Regions from separate parts of the Streptomyces sp. NPDC022910 genome, predicted to be linked through region 1. Evidence: predicted binding sites of a transcription regulator. Region 1 holds the regulator's gene; the other holds the start of a gene.
The links. Region 1 encodes HspR, which represses chaperone genes until heat shock. Its sites were predicted from a motif close to TTGAGNNNNNNNNNCTCAA; they were not measured.

Region 1 (11,701 bases):
AGACGCCGTTCCACAACGTCATCAAGGACGCCGGCATCTCCATCAACGAGATCGACCACGTCGTCCTCGTGGGTGGCTCGACCCGTATGCCCGCCGTCGCCGAGCTCGTCAAGGAGCTGACCGGCGGCAAGGAGGCCAACAAGGGTGTGAACCCGGACGAGGTCGTCGCCATCGGCGCCTCGCTGCAGGCCGGTGTCCTCAAGGGCGAGGTCAAGGACGTCCTGCTGCTGGACGTGACCCCGCTGTCCCTGGGTATCGAGACCAAGGGCGGCATCATGACCAAGCTGATCGAGCGCAACACCACGATCCCGACCAAGCGGTCCGAGATCTTCACCACGGCCGAGGACAACCAGCCGTCCGTGCAGATCCAGGTCTACCAGGGCGAGCGCGAGATCGCGGCGTACAACAAGAAGCTCGGCATGTTCGAGCTGACCGGTCTGCCGCCGGCCCCGCGCGGTGTCCCGCAGATCGAGGTGTCCTTCGACATCGACGCCAACGGCATCATGCACGTCACGGCGAAGGACCTCGGCACCGGCAAGGAGCAGAAGATGACCGTCACCGGCGGCTCCTCGCTCCCGAAGGACGAGGTCGACCGGATGCGCCAGGAGGCCGAGCAGTACGCGGAGGAGGACCACCGCCGCCGCGAGGCCGCCGAGACCCGCAACCAGGGCGAGCAGCTCGTCTACCAGACGGAGAAGTTCCTCAAGGACAACGAGGACAAGGTCCCGGCCGAGATCAAGGCCGAGGTCGAGTCCGCCGTCGCCGAGCTGAAGGAGAAGCTCAAGGGCGAGTCCGCCGAAGGTGACAACACGGCCGAGATCCGCAGCGCCACGGAGAAGGTCGCGGCCGTCTCGCAGAAGCTCGGCCAGGCCATGTACGCCGACGCCCAGGCCGCGGGCGGTGCCGGTGACGCCGGTGCCGGCCAGGCGAAGGCTGACGACGACGTCGTCGACGCCGAGATCGTCGACGAGGACCGTAAGGACGGTGCCGCGTGACGGAGGAGACCCCGGGCTTCGAGGAGAAGCCCGACGTCCCCTCCGGCGCCACCCCTGATGACGCCGAGCCGCAGGCCGCCTCCCCCTCTTCGGAGGAGGCGGCGGCCCCGGCGGGGGACGCAAGCGCACAGACCGCCGGTCTGGTGGCCCAGCTCGACCAGGTGCGCACGGCGCTCAATGAGCGCACGACGGACCTTCAGCGCCTCCAGGCCGAGTTCCAGAACTACCGCCGCCGCGTCGAGCGCGACCGGATCGCGGTCAAGGAGATCGCCATCGCGAACCTCCTGACCGAGCTCCTGCCCGTGCTCGACGACATCGGCCGCGCACGGGACCACGGCGAGCTCGTCGGCGGCTTCAAGTCCGTCGCCGAGTCGCTGGAGACCGTCGCGGCGAAGATGGGTCTGCAGCAGTTCGGCAAGGAGGGCGAGCCCTTCGACCCGACGATCCACGAGGCCCTGATGCACTCGTACGCGCCGGACGTCACCGAGACGACGTGCGTGGCGATTCTTCAGCCCGGGTATCGCTTCGGCGAGCGCACCATCCGCCCCGCGCGGGTGGCCGTCGCCGAGCCGCAGCCGGGGGCGCAGACGGTCAAGGCCGAGGAGACGACCGAGACGGGCGACGACAAGGAGAGCGGTGGCCCGGACGAGGGCTGACGTACACCCATACGGCATAGGGAAGGAGGGACGTCGGGGATGAGCACCAAGGACTTCATCGAGAAGGACTACTACAAGGTCCTCGGCGTCCCCAAGGACGCCACCGAGGCCGAGATCAAGAAGGCGTACCGGAAACTCGCCCGCGAGTTCCACCCGGACGCCAACAAGGGCAACGCCAAGGCGGAGGAGCGCTTCAAGGAGATCTCCGAGGCGAACGACGTCCTCGGCGACCCCAAGAAGCGCAAGGAGTACGACGAGGCCCGCGCCCTCTTCGGCAACGGCGGCTTCCGCCCCGGTCCCGGCGCGGGCGGCTCGTTCAACTTCGACCTGGGCGACCTCTTCGGCGGCCAGGGCGGCGCCGGCGCCGGGGGAGGCTTCGGCGGCGGGCTCGGTGACGTCTTCGGGGGCCTGTTCAACCGCGGCGGCGGCGCAGGCACGCGTACGCAGCCGAGGCGCGGCCAGGACATCGAGTCCGAGGTCACGCTGAGCTTCATGGAGGCGGTGGACGGCGCGACCGTACCGCTGCGCATGTCCTCGCAGGCGCCCTGCAAGGCCTGCTCGGGCACCGGCGACAAGAACGGCACGCCCCGTGTGTGCCCGACCTGTGTCGGCACCGGCCAGGTGGCGCGCGGCTCGGGCGGCGGCTTCTCGCTGACCGACCCCTGCCCGGACTGCAAGGGCCGGGGCCTGATCGCGGAGAACCCGTGCGACGTCTGCCACGGCAGCGGCCGGGCGAAGTCGTCCCGGACGATGCAGGTCCGCATCCCCGCGGGCGTCTTCGACGGGCAGCGCATCCGGCTGCGCGGCAAGGGCGCGCCCGGCGAGCGGGGCGGCCCGGCCGGCGACCTGTACGTCGTCGTGCACGTAAACCCGCACCCGGTCTTCGGCCGCAAGGGCGACAACCTGACGGTGACCGTGCCCGTGACGTTCGCGGAGGCGGCGCTCGGCGCCGACATCCGGGTGCCCACCCTCGGCGGGCCCCCGGTGACGCTGAAGCTGCCCCCGGGCACGCCCAACGGGCGCACCATGCGCGCTCGCGGCAAGGGCGCGGTCCGCAAGGACGGCACCCGCGGCGACCTCCTCGTCACCGTCGAGGTGAGTGTCCCCAAGGACATGACGGGGAAGGCTCGTGATGCGCTGGAGGCGTATCGCGAGGCGACTGCGGGCGAGGACCCGCGAGCGGAGCTGTTCCAGGCCGCGAAGGGAGCATGAGGACGCCATGGATGGGATCGGCCGTCGACGCAACCCGTACGAACTGACCGAGGAGACCCCGGTCTACGTCATCTCGGTGGCGGCCCAGCTCTCCGGACTGCACCCGCAGACGCTGCGCCAGTACGACCGCCTTGGGCTCGTGTCCCCGGACCGTACGGCCGGCCGGGGCCGGCGCTACTCGGCCCGCGACATCGAACTGCTCCGTCAGGTGCAGCAGTTGTCGCAGGACGAGGGCATCAACCTGGCCGGCATCAAGCGCATCATCGAACTGGAGAACCAGGTCGCCGCGCTCCAGTCCCGTGTCGCGGAGCTTCAGGCCGCGCTCGACGGCGCGGCGGCGGCGATGCGCCAGCGCGAGGCCGCGGTACACGCCTCGTACCGCCGTGACCTGGTGCCGTACCAGGAGGTCCAGCAGACCAGCGCGCTGGTGGTGTGGCGGCCGAAGCGGCAGCAGTCGTCGGACTGAGGCACGGACGACACCGAAGGGGCCCGGAGGTCGGGACAGACCTCCGGGCCCTTTCGCGTAGGGTCTCCAGCAGCACGGGGTTGCCACACCCCTCCAGCACGGTGCGGTGGAGGAGGCGGTGGGCCTCGGCCCATGCCTTGAGGAGCTCGGTGAAGAAAGCACCGTGGATCCGTTCCGCGACGAGAGAATGGTCAGCCTCAGCGACCTCGAGCCCGGGCCGAACGGCGCGAGCGCGGTCGTACGGCGCATCGGGGAGCCGATCCAGACCGACCGCCAGCTGATGTACGCCCTGCGGCACGCCGGGGTGCAGTCCGGCGCGGTCGTGGACGTGACGTCGTCGCCCGGCGGCGTGATGGTCGGCAGCGGTGGGGAGCCCGCCGAACTCACCCCGCAGACCGCCGCGTACGTCTTCGTGGCCGAGCGCTGAGCCCAGCCGGGCGCCGGCCCATGCCGTGGCCCGTGCACAAGGATGGCCCTCGGCCATGGTCGTGGCCGAGGGCCATCCTCGGTGCAGCAACCCGCATTGGTCCGCCCGCAGGACCCCGTCGATCACCGGCTTGTACGGCTCCAGCGCAGTCGGCCGCGGCGGTGGAACCTTCCGCGGCTTCGGCCGGACCGAGTCCACCGCCTTGCGGACCGAAGGACAACGCGGAGGCGACGTTCTACGTCAACGGCAACGACCGCTACACCGACACGGACCTGAGCAACGGCACGACGTACTACTACGCCGTCGCCTCCGTCAACGCCGCCGGACTGGAGTCGTCCCTGTCACCGGAGGTGTCGGCGACCCCGAGGACCTGAGGGGCACTTGCCACGGGAGCATCGGGGTGCTCATGGTGAAATGCCTGGTGACGCCGGGGCTGGTCGAGCGGTACACGCGGTAGGCCGTCCTCGTGGATGCGGCCCTGAGGCCCGACGGGGAGGCAGGCGGGGTCCCGTCGACGGTGGTGACGGCACGGTCGGCGGTGCCGGCCGACTCGTTGTCGGCCTTGTCGTAGGCGCGGACCTCGTAGTAGTAGGTCTCGCCGGTCTGCGGCACGGTCGAGTCCGTGTACGAGGTGGAGGTGGTCGTGGCGAGCGGCTTGGCGGGGTAGGAGCCGCCCTTGAGACGGCGGTGGACGCGGTAGCCCGCGAGGTCCATTTCCTTGTTCCTGGACCAGGTGAGCGTGGTCTTTCCGGCGGCCTTGTCGTACCGAGACGGAAATCCCCGTAGGTGTCCGGGGCTTGACCTTGTCGACGGTGGCCGAAGTGCGGGGGGTGTAGCCGAACGCGACGTTCGCCGTTCCGGTCCAGTTGACGAAGTCGATCCGCAGGGTGTGCCTGCCGGAGGGGACGGTGACGTTGACCGTCTTCTTCACCGTCGACGACACGTTCTTCCACAGGTCCACCTTGCGTGTGCCGTCGAGGTAGACCCGGATGCCGTCACGGGCGGCGGCCGTCAGCGCGAAGGGTCCGCCGGAGCCGAAGTCGCGGGTGACGGTCCAGCGGACGCCGAAGTTGTTCCTGGGCAGACCCGAAGCCGGAACCCCGGTGCCCCCGTTCTGGTCGACCTTCGAGTCGCAGTCCGTCGTTTTCGGCGAGCCCGAAAAGGTGGTGTTCGCGAAGAACTGCCGTTTGCAGACGGGTGATGCGCAGTTCACCGCGTCCTCGGCGGTGGGCGCGGCGGTAAGCAGGGCGCCCCCGACAGCGACCGCAAGGGTCGCCGCGAGCCCCGTGCCCGAAGCGTCTCCGGCGGGCGGGCGGGCGTGGCCGTTGTCACTCCCCCTCGTGACGGACGGCGCCATGACGGCTGTGAGCGCCGAGGATCACGACTCGCGACAAGGTCGGTTGGCTGTAAGGGGTATGACCCCTGGGTGTGGAGACTGTGCGCACGCTCGCGTGATGTAGATCACGTTTGCTGCTTCGGCCGAACGTCCAGCCTTCTCAGGCAAGTTGACTGACCGTCGGTCGCCGGATCCGCCCAGGTCGGGGATCAAATCTCCATCGCACGAAGGTTTGGCAATGGCCTGTGTACCGCACTCTTTTGGTCTTCACTTGACTTCCACGCGGATGCTGTTGCCATCTCGTTAACCCGTACTCCTTGACGCTGCATACCGTCGCCGCGTTGGCTTTCAGCCACGTGGGTCGCAATGCTGCTCCCCCGCCCGGAAGGCATCTGATGTGAACGCTCGTACCACCCGTAGGACCGCCGTGCGTCGTACCGCCATAGCCCTGGCCGCCTCGGCGTCGGCCGTCTCGCTCGCCGCATGCGGCGTCATCGACGGAGTCGGCGGGAACAGCAGCTCCGCGAGCCCGAAGAAGGGCGACGACATCACGGTGGGTCTTCTCCTGCCCGAGAAGGAGAACCCGCGGTACGACAAGTTCGACTACCCCATCATCAAGAAGCAGGTGCTCTCCCTCACCAACAACAAGGGCAAGGTCGTCTACGAGAACGCGGACGCGGACGCGGCCAAGCAGAGCCAGCAGCTCGACCAGATGATCGCCGACAAGGTCGATGTGCTGCTGGTCGACGCGGTGGACGCCAAAGCCATCGTCCCGGGCGTGAAGAAGGCGAAGGACGCCGGCATTCCGGTCATCGCCTACGACCGGCTCGCACAGGGCCCCATCGATGCGTACATCTCCTTCGACAACGAACTGGTCGGCCAGGTGCAGGGCCGCGCCCTCGTCGACAAGCTCGGTGGCAACGCAGCGACCAGCAAGATCGTCATGATGAACGGCTCGCTCACCGACCCGAACGCGGCGCAGTTCAAGCAGGGTGCGCTCAGCGAACTCCAGGGCAAGGTGAACATCGTCGAGAGGTACGACACCAAGGACTGGAAGCCGGAGAACGCCAAGGCGAACATGGCCTCGGCGATCCGGGCCGTCGGGGCGAACAACATCGCCGGTGTCTACTCCGCGAACGACGGCATGGCCGGCGCCATCATCGACGCGTTGAAGGAGGCGGGCGTCAGCAAGCTCCCGCCGGTGACCGGGCAGGACGCGGCCCTGGACGCGGTGCAGCGGATCATCTCGGGGGAGCAGTACATGAGCGTGTACAAGTCGTACCCGGAGGAGGCGAACAACGCCGCGGAGATGGCGGTGTCCAAGGTTCAGGGCCGCTCTATCGAGTTCGACGCGCTGACCCGTGACAAGGTCGACAGCCCGACGCAGAAGAAGATCCCGTCGATGCTGGTGCCGGTGGTCGCGCTCACCACGGACAACATCAAGGACACGGTGATCCAGGACGGCATCTACACCGTCAAGGAGATCTGCACCGCGAAGTACAAGGCGGCCTGTACGGCGATCGGCCTGAAGTAGCGCTCAGGGGGCGCCCGCGACGATCGCTCGGTCAGGATCGGCCGCAATGACCGAGATCGTGCTGATGTCCGACCCGAAGCTCGCCGCGATACCCGTCATGGACTCCGGAGAGCCGCTCGTCGACGTGCGGCTCTCCCGGGGCCTCGTGGCCGACGAGCGCAAGCGGGACGACGACGGGGCGTACGCACAGCTGCGGACCGGGGTACCGGAGCGGCTCGTGAAGGCCGGCGAGCTGCTGCCGGACGGGCTACGGCTGCTGTTCGTCGAGGGCTACCGGCCTCCAGCGCTTCTACTTCGTGCGGTACACCGGCGAACTGCGGGCGGCCAACCCCGGCCGGTCCCCCGAGCGACTGCGCGCCGCGGCCAGCCGTTATGTCTCCCCGCCCGGGATCGCTCCGCACAGGGCGGGCGCGGCCGTCGACCTGACCCTCGTCGACGCAGACGGCCGCGAGGTGGACATGGGCACCCGCGTGAACGCGGATCCGGAGGAGAGCGACGGGGCCTGGTACACGGCCGCGGGCAACATCACCGAGCGGGCTCCGGCGAACCGCGCCCTGCTCGGCGACGCGCTCAGCGCGGCCGGACTCGTCAACTACCCGACCGAGTGGTGGCACTGGTCGTACGGCGACTGGTAGTGGGCTTGGGCGACCGGCGCGGCTCACGCGCTGTACGGGCCGAGGGAGCCCGGTGTGTGACGCCGTGCGCCGGGGCCGTTCTTTCGGGGGCGCTTTCACGCCACCCGCGTGAACTCCACGGTCACCTCCGGCGGTCCGCCGACGAAGGCGTACGTCACACCCCGCGGTCGGTGAAGGACCGGGCCATCTGGTCGGCCCGGAACCGCAGTTCACCCGGCTCGATCGGCTGCAGCGCCGCAAGCACCGGCTCGTAGGCGGTCCTGACCTCACCCGGCCGCTCAAACATCTCGTCCCACGCGTCGGCCAACCCGTACGCGTCAAATATGTCCGCCATGGCCTGACGTCAAGTGCGTCACGTAACGTGCCGATCACTCGGTGAATTCCGGCAGCGCACACGATCGTGCGCCGCGGTGCGGGTGTTGGCGCCGTCAGCTTCATGCAGTTGGAAGTTCCGGAGGTGGGGAGCATCCGGGAGATTCCGGGTCATTCACGGGCGTTGAGGCGGGGGAGCCGTGTTGCGGAGGCGGGCGGGTCCGCGCATAGTTGCGCTGCGAAGGCGTGCGGGGCGCGGCGCGGACGGAGTCCGTCCGGGCGCGCGTGAGGACGTCGCTGGTGAGCTGCATCGCTCAGGACGCTGGAGCCAGGAGTGGTTCGGAGCCAGGAGCGGGAGCCCGCGAGTGAGCCGGCATCGGCGCCCCGGCGGCGAACCGAGCGCAAAAATCAGGGGTGGAAGATGGCCGGGCAGGGGACGGACGCGCATCCGCACGGCGCTGACCGGCTCTGCGAGGCCGGCAACCGCGTGTACTCCCGGGCCGTACGCCGGGGCCGGGTGCCCCGTGCCGACGCCGAGCCGGTGCCCTGCCTGCTGGAACTCGCGCTGCTGCACCCGGACCCCGACGACATGGACTGGCTGGTGCCGACCTCCCCGCAGGAGGTCATGACCCGGCTGCTGCGCGGCGTGCACGAGGAGGTGAGCGCGAGTCAGGCGCGGGTCGGGGCGGCGGTGGCCGCGGTCGAGTGGTACGCCGGGCTCGGCGGCCGCGAGCAGGGATCGGCGGAGGGCGTGGCGATCCGGGTCCTGGACGGGCTGCCGCGGATCCGCGCCGCCATGGACGAGGCGACGGAGCAGTGCACGGCCGAGGTGCTCACGGTGCAGCCGGGCGGCATCCGCCGCGAGGACGAGCTCTCCGAGGGGCTGCACCGGGCGCTGGAGATGCGCCGCAGGGGCGTGCGCATGCGCGACCTGTACACGCATGTCGCCCGGCACGGCCAGGGCCTGCACAACTACATGGAGCTGATGGGCGACGCGGCCGAGGCGCGCACCCTGGACGAGGTGCCCGAGCGCCTGATCCTCTTCGACCGCACGGTCGCCTTCATCCCGGCGAACACGGACCGCACCATCGCGCTGGAGCTGCGCCACCCGGCGCTGATCGACTACCTGGTGACCGTCTTCGAGCGCCTGTGGCGGCTGGCGATCCCGCTCACCTCCCCGCTCCCGGACACGGGCATCGACGGCATCACCCACCGGGAGCGCTCGATCGCGGCGCTGCTCGCGGAAGGCCACCAGGACGCGGTGGTGGCCGAACGTCTGGGCATCAGTGTCCGTACCTGCCGTGCGCACATCGCCCGGCTCTCGGAGACCCTGGGCGCGGCGAGCCGGACGCAGCTGGGCGTCCGTATCGCCCAGGCGGGCCTGGACGGCCCCGTGCGCTCGCCCGAACTGCTCCCGGTCACCGCTCCTGGTGCTCCAGAATCCCCGACCGGCCTATGAGGTAGCCGAGCTGCGCCCTGCTCCCGCTGCCGAGGACGGCGGCGAGCTTGGCGATGTGGACGCGGGCGGTGCGCACGTTCATCCCGAGGCGGTCGGCGATGACGGTGTCGGTGTGACCCTCGACGAGGAGGCTCGCGATGGCGCGCTGGCGCGGGGTGATGCCGTTCAGGACGGGCTGCGGGGCCGCTTCGGGGCACATCGGGGTGGCCAGCCGCCACAGCCGGTCGAAGGTGACGGCGAAGAAACCGACCAGGGCGGGTTGGCGGATTTCGAGCGCGAGGGAGCGGTCCTTGCTGGCGGGAATGAACGCCACCGTGCGGTCGATGACCACCAGGCGGTCGGTCACCTCGTCGAGCGTGCGCGCCTGGGCGTCGCCGTCGAGCTGTTCGTAGCGGGCGAGGATGGCCTGCGAGTGGCGCAGGGTGTGCTGGTAGAGGGCACGGATGCGGCCGCCGCGGTCGAGGAAGGCCTGGTCGCGCTGCCAGGACTGGGCGAGGGCTTCCGCGTTCCGGCCGGTGTGGGGCTGGATGGCGAGCAGTTCCCGCGAGGCGTGCGCCATGGCCTCGGAGATGGCCAGGTTGATCCGCTTCAGACCGCTGAGGACCGTGACCGACGGGCTGCTCGCCGGCTCCGTGAGACGGCCGTCGATCCGCATGAGCGGCTCGAACACGGCGGTCAGCCGGGCCTCGTGCCGTCGCTCGTCCGCGATGCGTTCCTCGGAGGTCCGCAGCAGCCGGTGCAGTGCGACGGCCGGGGCGACGGGCTCGAGCCACAGCGTGTCCTCGGCGGCCGGATGGAGCAGCCCGAAGTCGACCAGGCACGGGGCCGCACCGGTGTCCCGGGCGGGCACGCGCCCTTCCCGTAGCGCCCGTTCGTACAGCTGCGATCCGGCGGCGCACAGGTCCTCCACGCCGTGTTCCTGGTGCGACGCCGGGGTCACTCGGTGATTCCCTCCTGTTGGCGGACTCCTGATTCTGTGCCGGGCGGCCGGATCGGCCCGGCACTGATCCGCGCGATCGCGCCACTGGGCGTGCGGGTACCCGTCACTGAGGGTGGCTTTCTCCCGGAACCGAGTGATTCTGGCTCAGGATCCCCGACTGTGCTATGAGGTAGCCGAGTTGGGCGCGGCTTCCGCTGCCGAGGGCCGTGGCCAGCTTGGCTATGTGGGCGCGGCACGTCCGCACGTTCATGCCCAGCCGACGGGCGATGGCCTCGTCGACGTGGCCCTCCACGAGGAGCTTGGCGATGGAGTGCTGGATGTCCGTGATGCCGTCCGGATCGGTTTCGTAGGGGGTTCCCGCTCTCAGCGGCACCGCCCGTCCCCACATGAACTCGAAGACCTTGATCAAGTAGCCGACGAGACCCGGGTGGCGGAGTTCCAGGGCGACCTGGCGGTCGTCGCGGATCGGTATGAACGCGACGGTCTCGTCGCAGATGATGAGGCGCTCGACGAGTTCGTCGATGGTGCGGTACTCCGCCTTCCCGTCGGTGAACTGGTCCACGTAGGCCAGCCGCTCCGGGCTGTAGCGGGCCGTGTGCTGGTACAGGGTCCGGATCCGCACGCCGCGTTCGATCAGCGGCTTGTCGCGTTCCAGTCCCTCGATGAGCCTGTGCTCGGGGCGGTGGCCGCTCGGCTGCACCGTGAGCATCTCGTTCTGGCACTGGGCCGTGGCCAGGTCGAGGGCCGCGTTGATGCGGTCGAGCCCTTCCAGCACCGTGATCGAGTGCGTGGGTGCGGTCCCCTGTGCACTGAGTGCCATGAACGGTTCGAAGGCTTCGGCCAGGCTGGTCGACAGCCTCCTGCGCTCGGAGATCTCGCGCTCTATCGGGTTGAGCCGCTGGGCCAGGGCGACCGACGGGGGCACGGGGCGCAACCAGTTCGCATCGTCCGGATCGGGGTGAAGGAGGGCGAACTCCATCAAACACGGAGCCTCTTCCGCATCGGCGCGAGCGATACGTCCCGTGCGCAAGGCGTTCGCGTACAAGCGGCCACCCTCCTCGCACAGTTCGGTCAAGGAGTGGGGATGTGTTGCTTTAGTCGGATTGATTGTCAAATCTCCACCCCCCAGGGTCCTGAACATGCAGGAACATGATGCACCGATTGTGTGGCCATGACGTGCCCGAATGAGCCATCGTCTTATTCGACGGGGGAAGAGGGGACCTTCAAGTGAGGACGAAGCCGACTATGGGTAAGAGAATGCTTCGCTCGGTGCTTGTCGCCACCTTCTCCGCCGTTGTGGCCTTCGGATCACTGAGTGGCCTCTCCGGTACGAGGGGTGACGTGCGCGCGGACAGCGTCTGGTCGTTGGTGCCCGCGTCGCCGGCGGCCGTCGACGACGCCGACGCTCCCGTCCACACGGATGACAGCGTGTGGAGCTGATGTGACCACTCCTCCCGACGACCGCTCGTTCCGGCGGGAAATGGCCACCGCGTACCGCTCCGGCTGGCACTTCATCGACCTCGTCACGGCCGTCCCGCACACCGGTGACTCGCTGATGGTGACGGTGTTCGGGGAGCCCGTCGTCGTCACCAGGGACGACGACGAGGACGTGCGGGCCTACCGGCTTCTGCGGCGGCCTCGGGGGGCGCCGCAGCCCGTGCGGTGTGCCGTACGGTACGGAATGATCTTTGTGAACCTGGACCAGCGTGACCACCGGCTGGCCGAACCG
Region 2 (11,701 bases), on a different contig from region 1:
CCCACCGGGCCGGGCCCGAGCCGCTGCTCGGTGAGCTCCTCCAGCCGGGTCAGATCGGTGGGCAGCCGTGGTACTGCGCCCGTCGTGCCGTTCAAATAGATCTCGTACTGGAAGTCCGCCCAGTGCTTCGCCATCCGTAGGTCCCGCCTCTCGTCCCTGAGACCGCGCTGTACGCCGACGATCCTCACGACCGTGACAAGACCCGTCCACTGTGGTGCGCACATCGTGCGGCTGGAATCATCACTCTGTGACAAACCAGCCGTCCAAGGTCCGGATCCCCGTCCTGTCGTACAGCGCGCGGCCGGGCTGCCGGTCGAACGAGCGGGCGGCGGCCTCCGCGTCGGGGCCGCTGATCTCGAAGTCGACCGCCTCGAGCACGTCGGCCGCGACCGACGGATCGTGGATGCCGAACGCCTCGGGATCGACCTTTGCCGACGACCGGTCCCCGCTCCACATGCCCAGGTGACCGCCGTCCACGATCACCAGCTCGCCTGACGGGCACGTGATACCGCCCAGTGTGAAGATCCCTCCCATGACCGGAAGTCTACGAATCCCGCGACCGGGCGTAGGTGGACCCCGGTGGACCGACTACGCGTGCCCCGCTCGTGCGCCGACGCGGACCACTGCCCGGACCGGGGCGCCGTCCGCGCCGGGCAGGTGCAGCGGGAACAGGAACACCTCCACCCGGCGGCCGTCCCGCTGGGCGGCGAGGACACGGTCGAGGCCGGTGAGGTTCTCGGCGATCACGCCGCCCGCGCCGCACAGCACGCGATGTGCGGGCAGGTCCGGGTCGCCGGCCGGATCCACGCTCAGCGCGTCCACCCCGACCGTGCGGACGCTCGCGTTGACGATGGCCTGCGCCGCCTCCGGCGTCAGCCAGGGATGCGCCGGATAGGCGTCGGTGCCCCAGTACGCCGACCAGCCGGTGGCCAGCAGCAGGATCGCTCCCGGCTGGAGCCGCAGCAGGCTCAGGGCAGGCGCGAGCAGTTCGGGCGTGATCGATGCCCGGGCCGACAGGCCCCGCACGTCCGCCACCACCGCCGGACCCGCGAACCGATCCAGCGGCAGCGCGTCCAGCGTGGGCCACTCCGAGTTCACGTGGTACGGCGCGTCCACATGCGTCCCGGACTGCGAACCCATGTGCAGGCTCAGGACGTTCACGCCGTCCGTGGCCACCCGCAGCGCCCGCTCCACCTCGACCTGCGGGTCACCGGGATACACGGGCATCCCGGTGACCAGGGGCACCGACAGGTCGAGCCAGGACTCCATCAGCCGCCCTCCACCGCGAGCGCCGGAGCGGTCTCTTCCCGCGCGCCCGGCCCGGTGATCGGCGGCACCGGCGCCTCGACCGTACGGGCCAGCCGCGCTCCCTGCGGCCCGTACGCCGCCCGGGGCTCGGGGAAGAGCCTCAGCAGTGACAGGAAGAGGAGTGCGGCGACGGCCAGGGACAGCGGCAGGCTGATGTCGACGCCGTTCGCCAGGTTGCCCAGCGGACCGACGAACTGGCCGGGGATGTTGGTGAACAGCACCCCGATCACCGCGGAGACCCACCAGGCGGTCATGCCACGCCAGTTCCAGCCGTGCGCGAACCAGTAACGGCCGCCGCGCTGACGGCGGTTGAAGACCTGAAGCGCGTCCGGGTCGTACCAGCCGCGCCGAGTGTAGAAGCCGAGCATCATCACGACCATCCACGGAGTGGTACAGGTGATGATCATCGTGGCAAAAGTGGAGATCGACTGCACCAGGTTCAGCCCGAATCGGCCGATGAAAATGAACGCGATCGACAGGACGCCGACCACCAGCGTCGCCTGGACCCGCGACAGCCTCGGGAACACCGACGAGAAGTCCAGGCCGGTCCCGTACAGCGACGTCGTGCCGGTCGACATGCCGCCGATCAGCGCGAGCAGGCACACAGGCAGGAAGAACCACGTCGGCGAGATGGCGAGCAGACCGCCGACGAAGTCCGGGGCCACCGGATCGACGTACTTCGGTTCTTGCTTCGCGATGATGCTCGCGGTCGCCAGACCGAACACGAACGGCAGCAGCGTCGCGATCTGTGAGAGGAACGCGGCACCGACCACCTTGCGGCGCGGCGTGTCCGCGGGGATGTAGCGGGACCAGTCACCGAGGAACGCGCCGAAGGACACCGGGTTGGACAGCACGATCAGCGCGGCGCCGATGAACGACGGCCAGAAGAGCGCCTGCGTCCCGGGATCCGCCGAGGCGGTGAAGACACCGGCGTACGACGGGTCGAAGTCGCCGGCGAAGGCGATCGCCCCGAGCAGGAACAGCACGGTCGCCGAGGTCACCGCGATCTTGTTGACGAACAGCATGAACCGGAAGCCGTACACGCACACCGCGAGCACCAGACCCGCGAACAGCGCGTACGCGACGACGTACGACAGGTTGCTGCGCTCGAGGCCGAAGAGCCGGTGCGCGCCGCCCACCAGGGCGTCACCCGAACTCCACACCGAGATCGAGAAGAACGCGATGGCCGTGAGCAGGGAGAGGAACGAGCCGACCACGCGGCCGTGCACACCGAGGTGGGCGGACGAGGAGACCGCGTTGTTCGTGCCGTTGACCGGCCCGAACACCGCCATCGGGCACAGGATCAGCGCACCCGCGACCACGCCGAGGACCGTCGCCGCGAGCCCCTGCCAGAAGGAGAGGCCGAACAGGATCGGGAAGGCGCCCAGGACGCAGGTGGAGAAGGTGTTCGCGCCGCCGAAGGCGACACGGAAGAGATCGAGCGGGGTCGCGGTGCGATCCGCGTCGGGGATGCGCTCGACGCCATAGGCCTCGACCTCGGTGAGGGACGGGGGCGCGGCGGCGGGGGAGATGGCGTTCTCGGGCAACGGGGCTCCTGCGGGAGAAGTGCGGCGGAGCGCGTTCGTGGCGCGGCGGGCGGACGGCACCGGGCACTGCCGGGGTGTGCGGGGTGACGTGGGGCCGTCCGAATGGGGTCTGCCGACGCTAAGGCCGGTCCCTGAGACCGCACCAGTGGGCGCTTCATCCATCTTTCACGTGCCCAGTGGACCATTCTTCCACTACGCCCCCATGGGTCGACGGACCTTGCGCCGAGTGGACGGCAGGGTCTCGAGGGGCGTTTCACCTGGTCGCCTGCCTATCTCTGACCAACCTTGACAATGGGCCACTCAAGTTTTATTCAGTCTATGGAGGCAGCTCGCGGACGACGGGAGCAGGCCCCCTCGGCACTGCCAAGGAGGCGCTCACGCGGGTACTCGCCGGGCGGACCCTCTGACAAGAGCGACGACGAGGAGGGAGAGCCCCCATGGCACGTCCGGTCGGTATCGACCTCGGCACAACGAACTCGGTGGTCGCGGTCCTCGAGGGCGGCGAGCCCACCGTCATCACCAACACCGAAGGCGCCCGGACCACACCGTCGGTCGTGGCCTTCGCCAAGAGCGGCGAGGTGCTCGTCGGCGAGGTCGCCAAGCGTCAGGCGGTGACCAACGTCGAGCGCACCGCGCGCTCCGTCAAGCGCCACATGGACGACCAGTCCTGGCGCTTCCCGGAGAGCGGCACCATCGACGGCAAGAAGTACACCGCGCAGGAGATCTCCGCGCGTGTGCTGCAGAAGCTGAAGCGGGACGCGGAGGCCTACCTGGGCGAGGACGTCACCGACGCCGTGATCACCGTGCCCGCGTACTTCGACGACACCCAGCGGCAGGCCACCAAGGAGGCCGGCGAGATCGCCGGTCTGAACGTCCTGCGGATCATCAACGAGCCGACGGCGGCTGCGCTGGCGTACGGACTCGACAAGGAGAACGACCAGACGGTGCTCGTCTTCGACCTCGGCGGCGGCACCTTCGACGTGTCGCTGCTGGAGATGGGCGAGGGCGTCATCGAGGTGAAGGCCACCAACGGCGACACCCATCTCGGCGGCGACGACTGGGACCAGCGGATCGTCGACCACCTGGTCCAGCAGTTCAAGAACGCGTACGGCGTCGACCTGTCCAAGGACAAGATGGCCGTGCAGCGACTGCGCGAGGCGTCGGAGAAGGCCAAGATCGAGCTGTCGAGTTCGTCCGAGACGACCATCAACCTGCCCTACATCACGGCCTCTTCGGAGGGCCCGCTGCACCTCGACGAGAAGCTCACGCGCGCTCAGTTCCAGCAGCTGACCGCCGATCTGCTGGATCGCTGCAGAAAACCGTTCCACCAGGCGATCCAGGACGCCGGGATCAAGGTGTCGGGCATCGACCACGTGATCCTCGTCGGGGGCTCGACCCGTATGCCCGCGGTGACCGACCTGGTGCGGGAGATGACCGGAAAGGAGCCGCACAAGGGTGTGAACCCGGACGAGGTCGTCGCCGTCGGCGCCTCGCTGCAGGCCGGTGTCCTCAAGGGTGAGGTCAAGGACGTCCTGCTGCTGGACGTGACCCCGCTGTCCCTGGGTATCGAGACCAAGGGCGGCATCATGACCAAGCTGATCGAGCGCAACACCACGATCCCGACCAAGCGGTCCGAGATCTTCACCACGGCCGAGGACAACCAGCCGTCCGTGCAGATCCAGGTCTACCAGGGCGAGCGCGAGATCGCGGCGTACAACAAGAAGCTCGGCATGTTCGAGCTGACCGGTCTGCCGCCGGCCCCGCGCGGTGTCCCGCAGATCGAGGTGTCCTTCGACATCGACGCCAACGGCATCATGCACGTCAAGGCGAAGGACCTCGGCACCGGCAAGGAGCAGAAGATGACCGTCACCGGCGGCTCCGCACTGCCGAGGGACGACATCGACCGCATGGTCCGCGAGGCCGAGCAGTACGCGGAGGAGGACCACCGCCGCCGCGAGGCCGCCGAGACCCGCAACCAGGCCGAGCAGCTCGTCTACCAGACCGAGAAGCTCATCAGGGAGAACGGGGACAGGATCCCCGGTGATGCGAGGAGCGAGGCGCAGAGCGCCATCGCCGAACTGAAGGAGGCGCTCAAGAGCGAGGACACAACGGAGATCCGGCGCGTCATGGACAAGGCCGCCGCCGCGGCGCAGAAGATCGGCAGCGCCCTGTACGAGCAGGCGCGCCCCGAGGGCGGCGCGGCCTCGGAGCAGGGCACGGCGAGCGGAGGCGGCCGGGCCGACGACGTCGTGGACGCCGAGGTCGTGGATGACGACAACACATCACAGGCGGGCTGACCATGAACCCGAGTCGGCCGCAGAGCACGGAGTTGCGGCGCCTGCTGGACGAGCGCACCGCCGACCTGCAGCGGGTGAAGGCCGAGTACGACAACTACCGCAAGCAGGTGCGGCGCGACCGCTTGGCGGTACGCGAGATCGCCGCGGAGAACGTGCTGCGGGCGCTGCTGCCCGTGCTGGACGCCGTCGAGGGCGCCCGTCGGCAGGAGGTGATGACTCCGGGACTGAAGGCGGTCGCCGCCGTCCTTGATGCCCAGCTGGGCTCCCTTGGGCTGCAGACGTTCGGGGAGGAGGGCGAGCCCTTCGATCCCGCACGGCACGAGGCCGTGACGCATGTGATCTCCCCGGACGCCGACCGGCTGACCTGTACCGAGATCCTGGGCCCCGGCTACCGGGTGGGCGACCGGCTGCTGCGCGCCGCTCGCGTCACGGTCACCGGCCCGCCCCCGTCCGGTGGAAGCGGGGGAGCGCACGAGATGGCAGGGGGCCGGGACAGCGGGCAGGGTGACCGACGCCCTTGACGCCGGACGGTTCGGCTCAGTCCTCCCCGGCCGTAGTGTCCCCAGGCTCAGTGTCCGGTCCCTGGGCCCGGACCCGCTGCACGTGCTCCAGCGACTCGCGCAGCTCAGTGAGCCAGTCGTCGGTGTGCCCCTGCACCAGGCGCACACACCAGGCGAGCGCGTCGCTGCGGCTGCGGGCGACTCCGCCGGCGATGAGCGTGTCGAGGACCTGACGCTCGGGCTGGCGCAGCCGGGTCATCACGGGCGCCGCGATGTGGGTGAACAGAGCGCGTTCGCCGCCGCACTCCACGCCCCAGGAAACCTTCTTGCGGAACCGGTGCTCCGCCTCGCGCGCCACCGCTATCCGATCCTCACGGGTGCGCTCGCGGAACTCCTGGATACGGGCACCGACGGCCGCCTCCTTCTCGGCGGGCGAGGCGCCCTCGGCCAGCCGCGGCTCGGGGATGCGGCCGACGACCGTGATCTCCTCACGGTCGACGGTGACCTCTTCCAGGCTCTCGAACAGATCGTCGGGCAGACGGCCGGCGAACCAGCCACGAAGCTGCTCTCGTTGCGTTGCGGTAATCATGTAATGATCATTACTTTGATCCGAGGCAGAAGCAAGAGTGGGCGGGGCGTGTTTGCCAGGAGCTGAAGACAGCGCTTGCCGCCGACGGGAAGCGGAATGTTTCAGGCCGATTGCCGAGCCGTGGAAATCCGGCCAGGGGGTCGCTTTCGGCGGTCGGGATCCGCGCCGTTCCGGGGCCCATGCGTTCGAATTCCGTGACTTCACGCCACTGATTCAATACTCAAAGTTACCGAAACGAAGGGGGTCGATGTGAGTTTCCGGTCCGGACTCGGCAGACTCCCGCTCGCCGAACCGGCACCCGACCGGACCGACTCCGGCCTTACGTGCCACGGAGCCGGACCATGACTCCGACACGAGCGGAAGGATGCACACAATGCCGAACACCGCGCGCTGGGCAGCGACCCTCACCCTGACGGCCACCGCCGTCTGCGGCCCCCTCACCGGGTCCGCCCTCGCCGCCCCCGCCTCGCTCTACGCCCCTTCTGCGCTCGTCCTGACCACGGGCCACGGCGAGAGCGCCGCTCTCGCCACACCCCAGCGCGCCGTCACACTCACCTGCACCCCGACCGCCTCCGGCAGCCACCCGGACGCCACCGGGGCCTGTGGCGAACTACGCGAGGCCGGCGGTGACTTCGACGCCCTGTCGGTCAGAGACGGCGCCCTGTGCACCAGGCAGTACGACCCCGTGGTCGTCACCGTGCAGGGGGTCTGGCAGGGCAAGCGCGTCGCCTATGAACGCACCTTTGCCAACGAGTGCGTGAAGAACTCCTACGGGAGCGCCGTCTTCACGTTCTGAGGGACGCGGATCGCGCGGTCCCCGCGAGTGCCGATTCAGGGCTCGTGACTGGGGAGTGCGAGCCCTGGCGCGGTAGCCACGCGATCTCGCAGTGGGGGTCGGCCGGACGGAGTGGGGCCGTCCGGCCGGCCCCCGGAATCAGTCGCCCGTGATGAACCAGCGTCCCACTTCGCGGTAGCCGGAGTCGTACGCCGATGTCGACCTCCAGAACGAACTTCACGTGTGCGCCTCCCCTGCCGGTGATCCGGTTGCACCTTCTTCCAGCGTTTCATCGAAGTGCTGCTCGAGACGTGGCAACTCGGACAGTGGCGGGAAGCGGATGAGCAGGCCCGCGGCACGCAGCAGGTGATGGATGGGGTGCCGGTCCGAAACGAGGCGCAGGCGCCCGCCGCGCTCCCGCGCCCGGGCCTCCGCCCGGCACAGCACGCGCAGGCCCGAGCAGTCGAAGAAGACGACCGGCCGCAGGTCGACGAGCACATCGGGCTCGGTGCGGCCGGTGGCCGCATCCAGGTGCTCCGCGACGCAGCCTGCCGTCGCCATGTCGATCTCGCCCGACACCTCGACCACCGTGAACGGGCCGAGGGTGTAGCTACGGGCGAAGGGGTTCGCCGCCACCGGTTCCATGTGCATGCCGGCACCGCCTCGGCAGGGGAGTGCGCATTTGATCTGCGTAGCTACCCAGGCCCGGGCCCAAACATCCCTGCGGCCGCCTCGGCAAGATCAGATTCACTCGACAAGGTGAAGCACGGCTCATCGACCGCCTTGCGGGCCCGTCATGAGACCGGACGCCGCAGGCTGTGCCCCGGGTGCGAACTGCCGGCACTCGGTCGGCTACGTACTATGAGCTCCGGACAAGGCAAGGGCGCCGACGACACCGGACACCGACAGCAAGAGGTGAGATGGAGATCCGCCGAGCGCTCGCCGGGGCCGCCCTGCCCAGCACTGAGGTCGACGTCGTTCTCCACCAGCAGCGGCGCGTCGGCCCTTTCCGTGAGCGCCTGATGCGGCTGGAACAGGCCGGCGAAGCGATCGCCACTGGCTGCGCGGTCGTCCATCCCGAACTCGCCCTGCCGGGCGGCCCTGTCGGCGTCCACCCCGCCCTGCTGGAGCCGGTCCGTGACGCCGTGAGCCGACCGGTTCCGCAGCCACCGCCGGTCGAGGCAGGCCCTCCGGGCGGCACCGCGCCCCTGCGCGGAGCCCTGGCCGTCGCCCTGCGCCGCGTCCGCGCCGGGCTGCGCACCCGCGCCCGGGGCGACTGATGCGGACGGAGAGACAGCGCAGCACCGCCGTACAACGCCCTTTGTTGCCGCCCCGACAGAAAGCAGGACATGTCCTCCACGCCCTCGTGCCTCCTCACCGCCTCCGAGCTCCCGAGCGAACCCGTCGACATCCGGCTGGTGGTCACCGACATGGACGGCACGCTCCTCGACGGCACCGGACGGATACCGGACGGCCTGTGGCCGCTCCTCGCCGAGCTGCGCCGGCGCGGGGTGCTCTTCAGCCCGGCCAGCGGTCGCCAGTACGCCACGCTGGCCCAGCAGTTCGCCGAGGCGGGCGACGGCATGGTCTTCGTCGCCGAGAACGGCACCTACGTCGTACGCGACGGCGCGGAGCTCAGCGCAGACCCCCTGGATGCCGCAACGGCCGCCCGCATCGTCGGGACCACACGGCGGCTCGCGGCCGACGGAGTCGACGTCGGGGCGGTCCTGTGCGGCAAGAAGTCCGCCTACGTCGAGCGGACCGACGAGGCCTTCGTGGCCGAGGCGAAGAGGTACTACACCCTGCTGCGCACCGTCGAGGACCTCACCGCCGTGGACGACGAGTTCCTCAAGGTGGCCCTATTCGACTTCGGATCCGTGGAGCGGTCCACCGCTCCCGCCCTGAAGCCGTTCACGTCGACCCACCAGGTCGTCGTCTCGGGCGAGCACTGGGTCGACATCATGAACCCCTCCGCCAACAAGGGCGCCGCCATACGCAGGCTCCAGCAGGAGCTGGGCATCACGCCCGCGCAGACGATGGTGTTCGGGGACTACCTCAACGACCTCGAGATGCTCGATGCGGCCGAGTGGTCCTTCGCCATGGCCAACGCCCACCCGGACGTGCTGCGGCGGGCACGCTACGTGGCGCCGCGCAACACCGAGAACGGCGTCCTGCGCACGATCACCGGCATGCTGCACCTGCCCACCTGCTGAGCGCCGGCGCGGCCTCGCCGGTTCACACCTCGGGGCGGCGCCGGATGCGGGCGGCGAGGACCGCGACGTCGTCCTCCGCGTGCTGGGCGTCGAGATGGGCCAGGACGTCGGCGAGCAACTCGTCGACGCTTCCTCCTGGCCGCAGCCGCAATCCGGCGAGCCGGGTCAGGGAGACGTCGATGTCCTCCTCGCGCCGCTCCACGAGACCGTCCGTGAACAGCAGCAGCGTGTCTTCGGGGGTCAGCGCCCGGGTGGCGAGTTCATAGCCGCCGAGCCCCGTCCCGAGCGGAGGCCCCACCGGTACGTCCAGCAGTTCTCCGGTGCCGTCCCTGCGGAAGAGGGCCGGCGGCAGGTGTCCCGCGCTGGTCAGCGACGCGTTGCCCCGAGCCGGATCCACCTGCACGAGCAGGCAGGTGGCCGGACGGCGGGTACCGTCCTCGGCGACCGCCGCGTCCAGCCGGCGCAGCACCCGATGAGGCGGCAGGTCGGTGGAGGCGATGTAGCGCAGCATCGAGCGATAGGCGTTCATGTCGACCGCCGCGTCCAGTCCGTGCCCCATGACGTCGCCCATCACCAGCAGGGTCCGTCCGAAGTGCAGTCGCACGGTCTCGAACCAGTCCCCGCCCACCAGTGTCCCGCCGCCCGCAGGGAGATAGCGGGTGGCCAGGTCCAGGTTGGGATGCGGTCGCCCCGGCTCGGAGAGCAGCGCCCGCTGGAGGCGGAACACCGTGTTGCGCATGGCCGTGTAGCGACGGGCGTGCCCGAGGTGCACGGCCGCCAGCCGGGCCGCGAAGTGGGTGACGGTGGTGCTCCGGGCCGTGAACGGCGGACCGTACCGCACCGCGAGCAGCACTCCGTACAGCCGGCCGTGCCCGAGCAGCGGAACGCTCATGACCTGCCGCCTCACCAGCCCGGACGGGTCCATCGATGCGGTGATGGGATGCCCTGCGTCCAGCGCCTGCACGCACAGCGGGCGGGCCGCACCCCACGATTCGAGCAGCTCGGCCCGGCCGGCCGTCGCCACCCGGTCCAGGTCGGGGTCGGAGGTGGGTGGCGCCCAGGGAACGTCCTCGGGCAGCAGGTCCACCGCGGCGGCGTCGCACACCCGGTCGCACACAAAGGCGGCCAGCTCCTGGCACGTGATCTCCTCGTCGAGCGTCGTGCCGATCGACTCGAGGGCGTCCACGCCGTACGGGGGGTCTGCAGCGTGCCCAACGCCCACAGCGCACCTCCGCGACTACACCTCTCCGGCTCCATCCACGCACGTCACCGTTCGGCCCACACTTGCGGCACCTCCCGCTCAGAGATCGTTCACCAGCACGGCCGCCCCGTCGAAGCGCCCCGCCTTCAGGTCGCACAGGGCCCGCTGCGCCTCGGACAGCGGGTACGGGTGCGTCGTCGCCCGTACGCCGTACTTGACCGCGAGGTCCAGGAACTCCCGGCCGTCCTGACGGGTGTTCGAGGTGACGCTGCGCAGCTCCTTCTCGTAGAACAGCTCGCTCTCGTAGTGCAGCACCGGGACGTCGCTCAGGTGGATGCCCGCCACCGCCAGCACCCCGCCGCGGTCCAGAGCCCGCAGCGCCACCGGGACGAGATCGCCGACCGGTGCGAACAGGATCGCCCCGTCGAGCGGCTCCGGCGGCGCGTCGTAGGAACCGCCCGCCGACGCGCATCCGAGGCCCAGCGCGAGCCGCCGGGAGGCCTCGTCCCGTGTCAGTACGTGCACGGTGGCTCCCTGCGCCACGGCGACCTGCGCGCACAGGTGGGCGCTGCCCCCGAACCCGTACAGGCCGAGACGCCCGCCCGGCGGCAGCGACGTCCGCAGCAGCGCCCGGTAGCCGATGATGCCCGCGCACAGCAGCGGCGCGAGCACGACGTCGTCCACGTCCGCCGGGAGCCGGTAGGCGAAGGCGGCCGGTACGGTCGTGTACTCGGCGTATCCGCCGTCGGTGGTCCAGCCGGTGTAGCCGGAGTCCGGGCACAGGTTCTCGGCCCCGCGCAGGCAGTACCGGCAGGTGCCGTCCGTGCGGCGGAGCCACGCGACGCCCACCCGGTCGCCGACCGCCCACCCGTTCACCGCCGCCCCGGCTCCGGCCACCTCGCCCACGACCTCGTGCCCGGGTGTCACACCGGGACGGCGCACCGGCAGGTCGCCCTCGGCGACGTGCAGATCCGTCCGGCACACGCCGCACGCCCGCACGTGAACCAGCAGCTCGTCGGCTGCCGGCACGGGGACCGGCCGTTCCACGAGCAGTAGCGGCTCCCGCTCGACGGGACCCGGCCGGTCCACCATCCATGCACGCATCGCCTGTGCCCCGTCCTGTCCAAGTCCGTCCCCGTTCCAGTGTCGGACAGGACCGCCGTTCGGCGCGCGTCGCGGCCGGGGCGTGGCTAGCGTGAGCAGGAAACCCCAACCGTCGCACGCAGAAGGTGGAGCGCCATGGCGGTACAACCCGAGGGAATGCCCTGTTG

Region 2: a site for HspR is predicted at 3,141-3,159, ahead of dnaK (molecular chaperone DnaK). Genes of this name have one in related genera too.

Annotation. Positions count from the first base shown of each region.
Region 1 covers NZ_JBVHHL010000062.1:9,011-20,711, reverse strand. Annotated here, with positions in the region: gene dnaK (molecular chaperone DnaK) at 1-995, shown strand, start outside; gene grpE (nucleotide exchange factor GrpE) at 992-1,651, shown strand; gene dnaJ (molecular chaperone DnaJ) at 1,691-2,863, shown strand; gene ACZ3TS_RS35710 (heat shock protein transcriptional repressor HspR) at 2,871-3,329, shown strand; partial or broken gene ACZ3TS_RS35705 (GntR family transcriptional regulator) at 3,391-3,465, opposite strand; partial or broken gene ACZ3TS_RS35700 (dihydrofolate reductase) at 3,460-3,756, shown strand; gene ACZ3TS_RS35695 (hypothetical protein) at 3,918-4,130, shown strand; partial or broken gene ACZ3TS_RS35690 (PA14 domain-containing protein) at 4,246-5,113, opposite strand; gene ACZ3TS_RS35685 (sugar ABC transporter substrate-binding protein) at 5,520-6,626, shown strand; partial or broken gene ACZ3TS_RS35680 (M15 family metallopeptidase) at 6,673-7,261, shown strand; partial or broken gene ACZ3TS_RS35675 (circularly permuted type 2 ATP-grasp protein) at 7,399-7,595, opposite strand; gene ACZ3TS_RS35670 (helix-turn-helix transcriptional regulator) at 7,995-9,032, shown strand; gene ACZ3TS_RS35665 (helix-turn-helix transcriptional regulator) at 8,992-9,972, opposite strand; gene ACZ3TS_RS35660 (helix-turn-helix transcriptional regulator) at 10,076-11,113, opposite strand; gene ACZ3TS_RS35655 (hypothetical protein) at 11,200-11,412, shown strand; gene ACZ3TS_RS35650 (hypothetical protein) at 11,414-11,701, shown strand, end outside.
Region 2 covers NZ_JBVHHL010000036.1:65,255-76,955, forward strand. Annotated here, with positions in the region: gene ACZ3TS_RS28565 (lactate 2-monooxygenase) at 1-134, opposite strand, end outside; gene ACZ3TS_RS28570 (hypothetical protein) at 241-534, opposite strand; gene ACZ3TS_RS28575 (cyclase family protein) at 589-1,269, opposite strand; gene ACZ3TS_RS28580 (purine-cytosine permease family protein) at 1,269-2,855, opposite strand; gene dnaK (molecular chaperone DnaK) at 3,293-5,152, shown strand; gene grpE (nucleotide exchange factor GrpE) at 5,155-5,673, shown strand; gene ACZ3TS_RS28595 (hypothetical protein) at 5,690-6,241, opposite strand; gene ACZ3TS_RS28600 (protease inhibitor) at 6,615-7,037, shown strand; gene ACZ3TS_RS28605 (STAS domain-containing protein) at 7,254-7,667, opposite strand; gene ACZ3TS_RS28610 (hypothetical protein) at 7,937-8,296, shown strand; gene ACZ3TS_RS28615 (Cof-type HAD-IIB family hydrolase) at 8,366-9,229, shown strand; gene ACZ3TS_RS28620 (PP2C family protein-serine/threonine phosphatase) at 9,252-10,451, opposite strand; gene ACZ3TS_RS28625 (zinc-binding alcohol dehydrogenase family protein) at 10,530-11,534, opposite strand.